DNA from 3 places in the Rummeliibacillus sp. GQ308 genome. Region 3 is predicted to be linked to each of the others. Evidence: riboswitches for the same ligand, from Rfam matches in the RefSeq annotation. Region 3 holds a riboswitch; each other region holds the start of a gene.
What was found. Region 3 has a riboswitch for S-adenosylmethionine ahead of AC6CHJ_RS13105 (LLM class flavin-dependent oxidoreductase). Riboswitches for the same ligand answer to the same signal wherever they lie in the genome.
Positions count from the first base shown of each region.

Region 1 (3,284 bases), on a different contig from region 3:
TACGCGGATTTAAAACTTCTGTTGGCACGCCTTCGATTTGTGTAGGCATAGATAGACCAAAGAATGGATCTTGCTCTGTGAATACATTGTCTAGCTTGCCGTCGATTGCAGCGCGAACCATTGTACGAGTATAAGAAAGTTTCATACGGCTGCCTTCACCATAGCTGCCGCCAGTCCAGCCTGTATTAACTAAGAATACATTAGCTTCATGAGCATCGATTTTCTCACCCAACATTTCTGCGTATACAGAAGCATGTAGTGGGAAGAATGGAGCGCCAAAGCATGTAGAGAATACTGGTTCTGGTTCTACGACACCGCGTTCTGTTCCAGGAATTTTGGAAGTGAAGCCAGATAAGAAATGATACATCGCTTGCTCTTTCGTTAATTTACTGATTGGAGGCAATACGCCAAACGCATCAGCTGTTAAGAAAATAATTGTTTTAGGGTGACCACCAACAGATGGACTTGCAATATTTTCGATATTTTGGATTGGGTATGCAGCACGTGTATTTTGAGTTAATGTAGTATCATCATAGTCAGGTATGCGTGTTTCTGGATCGATTGTTACATTCTCAAGCACTGTGCCAAATTTGATAGCATTATAGATTTCTGGTTCTTTTTCAGCAGAAAGGTTGACTGTTTTCGCGTAGCAGCCTCCTTCTATATTGAATACTCCATTGTCTGACCAGCCGTGCTCATCATCACCAATTAATTTGCGATTGCTGTCAGCAGATAAAGTCGTTTTACCTGTACCGGATAGGCCGAAGAATAATGCTACATCGCCTGATTCACCAACATTTGCAGAGCAGTGCATAGACAGAATACCTTGTTGTGGTAATAGGTAATTCATAATGCCGAAGATTGATTTTTTCATTTCGCCAGCATATTCTGTGCCGCCGATTAAAATAATGCGTTTTTCTAGAGATACGAGAATGAATGTTTCAGAAGATGTTCCGTCTACTGCTGGATCAGCTTTAAAGGTAGGAGCAGAAACAATAGTGAAATCTGCTTCATGTTCTTCTAATTCTTCAGCTGTAGGGCGGATGAATAATTGATGTGCAAATAAATTATGCCATGCGAATTCGTTCACAACACGAATGCCAAGACGGGATGAAGGGTCAGCACCCGCAAATCCTTTGAAAACAAAAATTTCTTCTTTTTCTTTTAAATAGTCTACTACTTTCGTATATAATGAATCGAAAACTTCTGAAGAAATAGGTTGATTGATTTTACCCCAATCAATTTTGTCTTTAGAGGATTCTTCTTCTACCATAAATTTATCTTTAGGAGAACGTCCTGTATATTTGCCAGTTACTGCGCGAACAGCACCATCTACCGTTAAGATTGCTTCTCCACGTGAAGTTGCTTTTTCCACTAATTGTGGAACTGAAAGCTGTTCTAAAATATTGCGCCCTTGTAATAAATCATTCAGTTCATTCGCAATTTCTACTGAATTCATCTGTGTACGTACCATCCTTTTTATATTATTACCCTTGCTAAGTGGGTGAGTATTAATCATTTCGAGAATTAGTATAACACATTAAGCGTATTAGTCTATACTAATAACTCGTTATTTTTTAAAAGTTTTCTATATAAATTAATTCATTAATTTACTTTACGAAAACGCTTAACTACATCACACAACAAAATTCATCAAAAATCAACTTTTTTCTTTATTTTTTATCGAAAATTTGACTTTCTTGTTCAATTCGCTTACTATATGCTATAGAACGGATACTCTTATCCCGAGCTGGTGGAGGGTCAGGCCCTAAGAAACCCGGCAACCTGCATTTTATCAAGTGGTAAATGCGCTGGTGCTAATCTGATGCAAGGAATATTCCTTGAACGATAAGAGTGAAAGGTGCTTACGAAACATATCCTTTCCTCATTGTGCGAATGAGCGAAAGGTTTTTTTGTGTAAAAATTGAGGCAAATTGATTTTGTTTCATATTAATATATAGCATGTATGTAAGGGCACTTTCTATATCCTCGTGTTTAAAAAGCAGCTAAAGCTTGGCGTTTAATCCATTTAAACGGACATGGGTAATGAGTACCGTATCACTTTCGAGAGGATCTCGTTGATTTAGGAGGAAACCAACCAAATGACTAACAGAAGATTATTTACTTCAGAAAGCGTAACAGAAGGACATCCAGATAAAATTTGTGACCAAATTTCGGATGCCATTTTAGATGCCATTATTGCAAAAGACCCGAATGCGCGAGTTGCATGTGAAACAACTGTCACAACAGGCCTTGTCCTTGTTGCAGGAGAAGTGACGACCTCAACATACGTTGACATCAAAGGAATTGTAAGAGATACAGTAGCTGAAATTGGTTACACACGCGGTAAATACGGTTTCGATGCAGAAAACCTAGCAGTACTTGTAGCAATTGGCGAACAATCACCTGATATTGCACAAGGTGTAGACCAAGCACTGGAAGCTCGTGAAGGAAAAATGTCAGATGCAGATATCGAAGCAATTGGTGCAGGGGACCAAGGGTTGATGTTCGGCTATGCTTGCAATGAAACACCTGAGTTAATGCCGCTTCCAATCAGCTTAGCGCACAAATTGGCACGTCGTTTAACAGAGGTTCGCAAGACAGGTCAACTTGCATACTTGCGTCCGGATGGAAAAACACAAGTAACAATTGAGTATGATGAAAACAACCATCCAGTACGTGTGGATACAATTGTTATCTCAACTCAACATGATGAAGATGTAACATTAGAACAAATTCAACAAGATCTTAAATCAACAGTAATCAATAATGTAGTGCCAGCTGAATTACTGGATGAAAACACAAAATACTTCATTAACCCAACAGGCCGCTTTGTAATAGGTGGACCAAAAGGGGATGCAGGTCTTACAGGACGCAAAATCATCGTTGACACATACGGTGGATATGCGCGTCATGGCGGCGGTGCATTCTCAGGGAAAGATGCAACAAAAGTGGACCGATCTGGAGCATATGCAGCACGTTATGTAGCTAAAAATATTGTAGCTGCAGGCTTAGCAGAGCGCGCAGAAGTTCAATTAGCATATGCGATCGGTGTAGCTCAGCCAGTTTCTATCTCTGTAGACACATTTGGTACAGGAAAGGTCACAGAAAGCGAATTAGTAGAAGCCGTGCGTGAGACATTTGATTTGCGTCCTGCAGGCATTATTAAAATGCTTGATCTTCGCCGTCCAATCTATAAACAAACAGCGGCTTATGGGCACTTCGGTCGTGTTGATTTAAATGTACCTTGGGAAAATACAGATAAAGCTGAAGAATTGAAAGCT
Region 1 is NZ_JCAXDQ010000001.1:2,182,343-2,185,626, reverse strand. It holds gene pckA (phosphoenolpyruvate carboxykinase (ATP)) at 1-1,459, opposite strand, end outside; SAM riboswitch class I at 1,738-1,855, shown strand; gene metK (methionine adenosyltransferase) at 2,103-3,284, shown strand, end outside.
Region 1: it holds a riboswitch for S-adenosylmethionine, as region 3 does, so the genes downstream of both, metK (methionine adenosyltransferase) here and AC6CHJ_RS13105 (LLM class flavin-dependent oxidoreductase) in region 3, are expected to answer to the same signal.

Region 2 (3,284 bases), on a different contig from region 3:
GCGCTTTTCTGTTAATATGCGATAGACCCCCTGGCCAACTGTACCAAAACCTAATATAGCAACCTTTACCTTTTTCAAAAAACCGCCTCCATTGTCTTATACTGAATTAATCTACATACTGATGATTTTAGCTTACACAGAGTATGTTTACAAGATAAATCCTCCTACAAAAGACATGTGTGTACCTGGAGTGTTCATTTAAATCAAAATGAAAAGAGTGAAAAGACAATCCATCACTCTTTTCTTTATTTATTTAAAAAATTTTTTAGGAAATGCTGCTACTTCCCTGAGGCGAAGCGAAACTCATTAACAAATTATTTTGCTGCAACTTTTGGGCTTACCTTTGTGAATGCTTCTTCAAGTGCAGAGATGATATCATCGATTGCTTCTAACCCAATAGATAAGCGAATTAATTCCTCTTGCACGCCTGATTTTTTCAACTCTTCACTGTTTAATTGTTGATGAGTTGTTGAGGCCGGATGAATAATCAATGAGCGGGCATCTCCTACATTTGCCACGTGACAGAACAATTCGACATTGTCGATAAATTCGCGTCCAGCATCTCTGCCTCCTTTAATTCCAAATGTAAGAACAGAGCCATAGCCATTCTTTAGATACTTTTTAGCAAGAGGAGCGAATTCACTATCAGAGAAGCCATTGTATCCTACCCATTCCACCTGAGGATGCTGACGTAAGTATTCAGCTACCTTTCTAGCATTTTCATTATGATAAGGCACACGAAGATGCAGTGTTTCAAGACCTTGCAATAGTTGGAAGGCAGCATCTGGGCTAAGCGTTGGCCCAAAGTCGCGCAGCAATTGTACGCGCAGGCGTGTAGCGAAAGCTGCATTACTCACATCAATGCCATAGCGGATGCCATGATAGGATTCATCTCTTTCTGTATAGTCAGGGAATTTGCCTCGTGTCCAATCAAACTTGCCTGCATCCACCACCACGCCAGCGATTGTTGTACCGTGCCCGCCAATCCACTTAGTCGCAGAGTGAATCACAATATCAGCGCCATATTCAATAGGATTACATCCAATCGGTGAGGCAAATGTATTGTCGATGATTAGAGGGATTTCGTGTCGATGGGCAATATCCGCAATACTTTCGATATCTGCTACTGAAAGACTAGGATTACCAATCGTTTCAACATAAATCGCTTTTGTATTTTTTTGGATTGCCCCTTCAAAATCTTCAAGCTTCCGTTCATCTACAAATGTAGTATTGATTCCGTATCGCGGCAAAGTATTAGCAAATAAATTGTACGTTCCTCCATACACACTCGCAGCTGAAACTATATGATCACCAGCACGCGCTATATTTAAAATAGAAAATGAAATGGCCGCCATGCCTGATGATAAAGCAACCGCTGCTGTTCCACCTTCAAGCAAGGCTACTCGTTTTTCAAAGACATCAACAGTTGGATTCATGATTCGAGAATAAATATTGCCTGGCTCTTCCAAGGCGAATAATTTCCGTGCATGCTCTGTATCATTAAATCTATAGGCTGTTGTTCGGTATATTGGCACCCCAATTGCACCAGTTGTAGGATCAGGCGTTTGGCCACCACGTACTGCTAAAGTCTCTTTACGAAATTCTGTCATTCTAATTCCCCCTAATATAGTTTGAGATGGAAAGCTGAGGTGTGGCAAGGATTTTTCCAAAAGAAAAACCCTTCTTCACATAAGAAGAGGGTCATTAGCATTTTCCTCCCCTTATCTGTCAGATTCGCAATAAAGAATCTGTAGGAATTAGCACCATGTAAGATAACTTACTGGTTGCCGGGCATCGCAGGGCCTTTCCCTCCGCCACTCTTGATAAAGGTAATTTATTCTGTTCCATCTTGTTGTTGTAAGTATAGGTATTGCATTTTAAAAAGTCAATACTATTTTTTGATATTTCTAAATATTACATACAAGCGGATTCGTTTCGCTAGTCATTTCCTACAATTTCTCCTATAGTTAATTAGAGAAATCCACAAAATAGGAGTTGTTCTACAGATGGTTAAAGATTTATTGCGTAGCCATTCATCAGTTCGAAAATATACAGGTGAAGAGATACCAAAAGAGGTTGTACGAGATTTAATTGAAACAGCACAAATGGCTGCTACCTCACATTTCATCCAAGCATACAGTGTCATCTGGGTAACTGATGCCGACAAAAAGAAAAAATTAGGCGAGCTCTCTAACAATGAGTTCCAATTCAAAACAGCAGGTGCTTCTTTCTTATTCTGCGTTGACTTCAAGCGTTTGGAGGCTGCCGGCAAAAAGCAAGGTGTAGAAATTGTGGCTGATTCTGCTGAAAATCTTCTTGCAGGCGTAGCCGACGTAGCGCTATTTGCACAAAACTTTGTTATTGCCGCTGAATCAGAAGGATACGGCATTTGTTATATTGGCGGTGCACGCAATAACCCAGCTGATATCAGTGAATTATTCAATCTGCCTGAACACGTTTTTCCTATGTTCGCCATGACGATCGGAAAACCGACGAAAAGAAATGAAACAAAACCAAGACTTCCACTGGATGCCGTGCTACATGAAAATAGTTATGATGAAGAAAAATACGATACATTACTTGATGAATATGATGCGACATTAGAAGAATACTACCAACACCGTTCATCGAATCAAAAAATGTCGAATTGGACAAAACAAATGGCTGATTTCTTAGTTGAACAGCGTCGTCCATTTATCAAAGACTTCCTTGCATCCAAAGGATTTACTTGGAAATAGAAAAATGCTCTATAAGGTTTTTGGCTTTTGCCTGCCTTATAGAGCTTTTTTAATTATTTATCTTCGATTCCCTCTATAACCATTTCTTTTACTGGTAAAAAGACTTCGCTTGAATTCACATATTTCAGCTTCACCGTGTCGCCTTCTTTCAGATAGACTGCGAGAGGAGCCACTTCTGAACTCACAATATAATTTTCTTTATTATCTAGCAAGAAGGAAACAGTTGTGAAATCCCCATTCTTTTCCTTATAAACGCGGACTACTTTTCCTTGAGTTTCTTTTTCTTCTGCTGCAGATGTTCCTTTTAACGAACTGTTGCCAATTCGGGAGATAATGGTTTTATATTGCCGTAGTGCTTCATTGGGTGTTGCTGCAGATACTGAAAGTTCAGGCCTTGCTGCAGACACAATCGAGTAATTTTGTAGGAAGCCATTGGAATCTAATACTGGCACAAGCCAGCTAGCTTCACCGTAAAAATTGTAGATAATCGGCATAGAAGCACGCCATTTTTTCTCGATGAATTTTTTCTCAATGATTTGAATAGCA
Region 2 is NZ_JCAXDQ010000001.1:23,378-26,661, reverse strand. It holds gene AC6CHJ_RS00175 (homoserine dehydrogenase) at 1-78, opposite strand, end outside; gene AC6CHJ_RS00170 (O-acetylhomoserine aminocarboxypropyltransferase/cysteine synthase family protein) at 315-1,610, opposite strand; SAM riboswitch class I at 1,719-1,830, opposite strand; gene nfsA (oxygen-insensitive NADPH nitroreductase) at 2,007-2,738, shown strand; gene AC6CHJ_RS00160 (hypothetical protein) at 2,792-3,284, opposite strand, start outside.
Region 2: it holds a riboswitch for S-adenosylmethionine, as region 3 does, so the genes downstream of both, AC6CHJ_RS00170 (O-acetylhomoserine aminocarboxypropyltransferase/cysteine synthase family protein) here and AC6CHJ_RS13105 (LLM class flavin-dependent oxidoreductase) in region 3, are expected to answer to the same signal.

Region 3 (3,284 bases):
TTCCAGCTCGGTTATGCTTTGTTATAAATTTCTTTGTGCCAAATTCCTCCGCTGCTTTCAGAATTTCTTCTCTTCCTACTGCAGCAATTGTTTTCGGTGTTTTGATGCCGTACTTCTCTAGTTCTAAGTACTGTAAGACCTTACTTACCTCTAGCTGAAGGGCACGGCTTCCATTGATCACTACTCTGCCATGGTGCTCCAACCAAGAGAGAACAGCACTTGTTAACTCTGGAGCAAAGCGGTTGCCTCGTGTATGAGATGAAGCACTCATGCGATTGTAAAAAATCCCTTCAGGTGGAACAGACGTAAGATCAACTGTCCCTCTTACAAGATTCCAATCTTCATAAGGAAGTTCTAACTCTTCTAATCTTTTAAATAGATGTTCTGTCCATTCACTATTCTCATGAATTACGTATATTTTAGACATGATATTCCTGCCCCCTGCTTTTGTTTTCTATGATTATGGACTTTAATTCTTCCACTTTCGGCATAACCTGTTTCGAAAAGCGTTCTAGTTCCTCTAGCTGTGGAGAACATTGTAATAATAGTAAATCAACTCCAGCTTCCTCAAAGGCTATAATTTGATTTGCAATGTGCTCAGGTGTGCCAACTAAATTCGGTCGGATTCCGCGATTAGATACTGAATAATCCTGTAACTGAATTTGATGTTCAAGCTCTGACTTAGATGTAAAGTCTTTAAAGCCTGCATATCCACTTAGATTGCTCACCGTTGTAATTCGTTTTAACTCTTCCTGCGCTTCTTCCTCCGTATCACGGCAAATCACATAGGCTGCCATTCCAATGGTTTTAAAGGGCTCACGACCAGCTTCTTCTCTACGCGTCTTCATATCAGAAATCTTAGCCTTCGCTTCCTCCACTGTATGACCATGAATGACATAAGCATCACACAATGATGAAATGATCTGTTTGCCTTTTTCACTTTCACCGCCAGCATATAAAATCGGATGAGGACGTTGCACTGGTTTAGGCGAAAGCTTTGCCTGATCTATTTGATAAAACTTCCCCTGATATGAAAATGTATCTTCCGTCCATAAGCCTTTCAAAATTTCAATAAACTCTGCCGTTCTATCATAGCGCTGGTCATGTTCAGTAAAATCGCCGCCATATTGCTTCGCCTCTTCAGCCCACCAACCCGAAACTACATTTAATGTGAAACGCCCCTTGCTAATATGGTCAATAGTTGCCGCCATTTTCGCAGTTACAGCAGGATTATGAAATACGGGGCGAACGGCTGCCATGATCTCAATTTTTTCTGTTACTGCTGCCAAAGCTGCCGCCGTAGACCATGCCTCTAACGAATCTTTGTCAGTGCCTTTAATATCATTTAAATATAGTTCTGCGATTAATGTTGTATCATATCCCCACTTTTCTGCTGATTGAATGATTGTTTTCGCATACTCATACGTGGGTGGCATATTTTCTTCCTTTACATTTCTCAACCAACCACCAAAAATAGGCAACCAAAAACCGTACTTCATTTCTCCACTCCTTTTCCTCCTGCTATATATACAAATAAAAAAGTCTCCTCCCGAGATAGGGAAAGAGACTTCTAACAAAACAAGTTTGTCTTCTCCTATCTTCCAAGCTATATGCCTGATGGAATTAGCACAGTATTCTACTACATTAGCAGAACCTGTTGCTGAGGTTTCAAAGGGCCATGTCCCTCCACCTCTCTGGATAGATCGAATTATTTGATTTTTGGAATTTCAACTTAAAATGAATATTACCCATAATATGAACCATTGTCAATAGATTATGCCATTAATCCTAACTAAGTTAATAAGAAAAGGAGGTTTATTATTATTTCTAAGCATTTGAACGATGTTAATCCCTATAGTTAGTGGGTAGTATTAGGATATACTACCATGGGCTACTGAAAAATTGTCAGTACAGCATCCTGTATTTTTATCAGAACCACATGCTATTAGAAAAGAGGAATAACATTGAAACTTTCAGGAAATACAATCCTTATCACAGGCGGAAGTTCTGGAATTGGCTTAGCTTTTGCAGAAAGATTTTTAAAAGCAGGAAACAAAGTGATCGTTACAGGACGGAGAGAAAATGTTCTTCAGCAGGCAAAAGAAAAATTTCCAGAGCTGATCATTCATCAAAGCGATGTAAGCAGTGAATCTGAGCGCATTTCCCTATTCGAATGGGTAACAGAAAACTATCCCGAAGTGAATGTGTTAGTGAACAACGCAGGAATGCAACAACGTTTTAACATATTAAAAGCAGATGCAAAGAACGATTGGGCTTATTTCAATCAAGAAATTACGACCAACATTGAAGCGCCATTCCATATAACGATGCTTTTTGCACCCTATTTCGCTAAAAAAGAAGAAGCCACTTTTATTAACATTACATCTGGGTTAGCTTTTACCCCGATGGTTATCGCGCCAATCTATTCAGCTACAAAAGCAGCATTCCACTCCTTTACGATGAGCTTGCGTCACCAGCTTGCCGAAACAGGTGTAGAAGTGATTGAAGTTGCCCCTCCAGCAGTCAACACAGACCTAGGCGGAGCCGGACTGCATACAAATGGAGAGCCATTAGACGAATTTGCAGATGGCATTTTCAAAGGCTTACAAGAAGGCAAACAAGAAATAGGGTACGGCTCTTCCGTTGAACGACTCCGCATGCCACGAGATAAGTCAGATGAGCACGTAGCCAATATGTATAATGCCATGAAACATACTATTGAATAACATGCTTGAATTAAAAAAGAAAAACTCGCCGCAATCGGCGAGTTTTTTTCTGTAATAGTGGTAAACCAATTCAAAGTATTTTAAGAATCACGGACATGAGTACAGATCAAAAACCGTTTACTTCATAGAATACTAATGTGTGAGATACACAATAACAAAAGAGCGGTAAACAGCACGGCAAACAAGATGCTCTAGCGAAAACAAAAATAGTTGCTACTGTAGAAGCATTATCTAATCGCATTCAATATGTAGTGAATGATTTTGTAAGAATTAAAGCAGTATCTAATAAAATACGTGGTCGTGATAACGCTCTTGCACAAAACATTAAAAAAATGGATAAACAATGTCAACCCATTCATTCAAATACCATCTCATCCCATTCAGATTATCATCTTATGTAAAATAAATTCGCATCTCACACATTAAATTGAGGAGTGTACAACAAATTGTTGTACATTCTTCTTTATATTGTAAACAAAAATATTTTTTATTTTTTGTCCCCTTTTCTCTACTTTCTTCTATTTACTTTATAAAAGCTGAAAGAAGGAGAAAACATGG
Region 3 is NZ_JCAXDQ010000003.1:155,967-159,250, forward strand. It holds gene AC6CHJ_RS13100 (ATP-grasp domain-containing protein) at 1-427, opposite strand, end outside; gene AC6CHJ_RS13105 (LLM class flavin-dependent oxidoreductase) at 420-1,499, opposite strand; SAM riboswitch class I at 1,592-1,705, opposite strand; gene AC6CHJ_RS13110 (SDR family oxidoreductase) at 1,965-2,726, shown strand.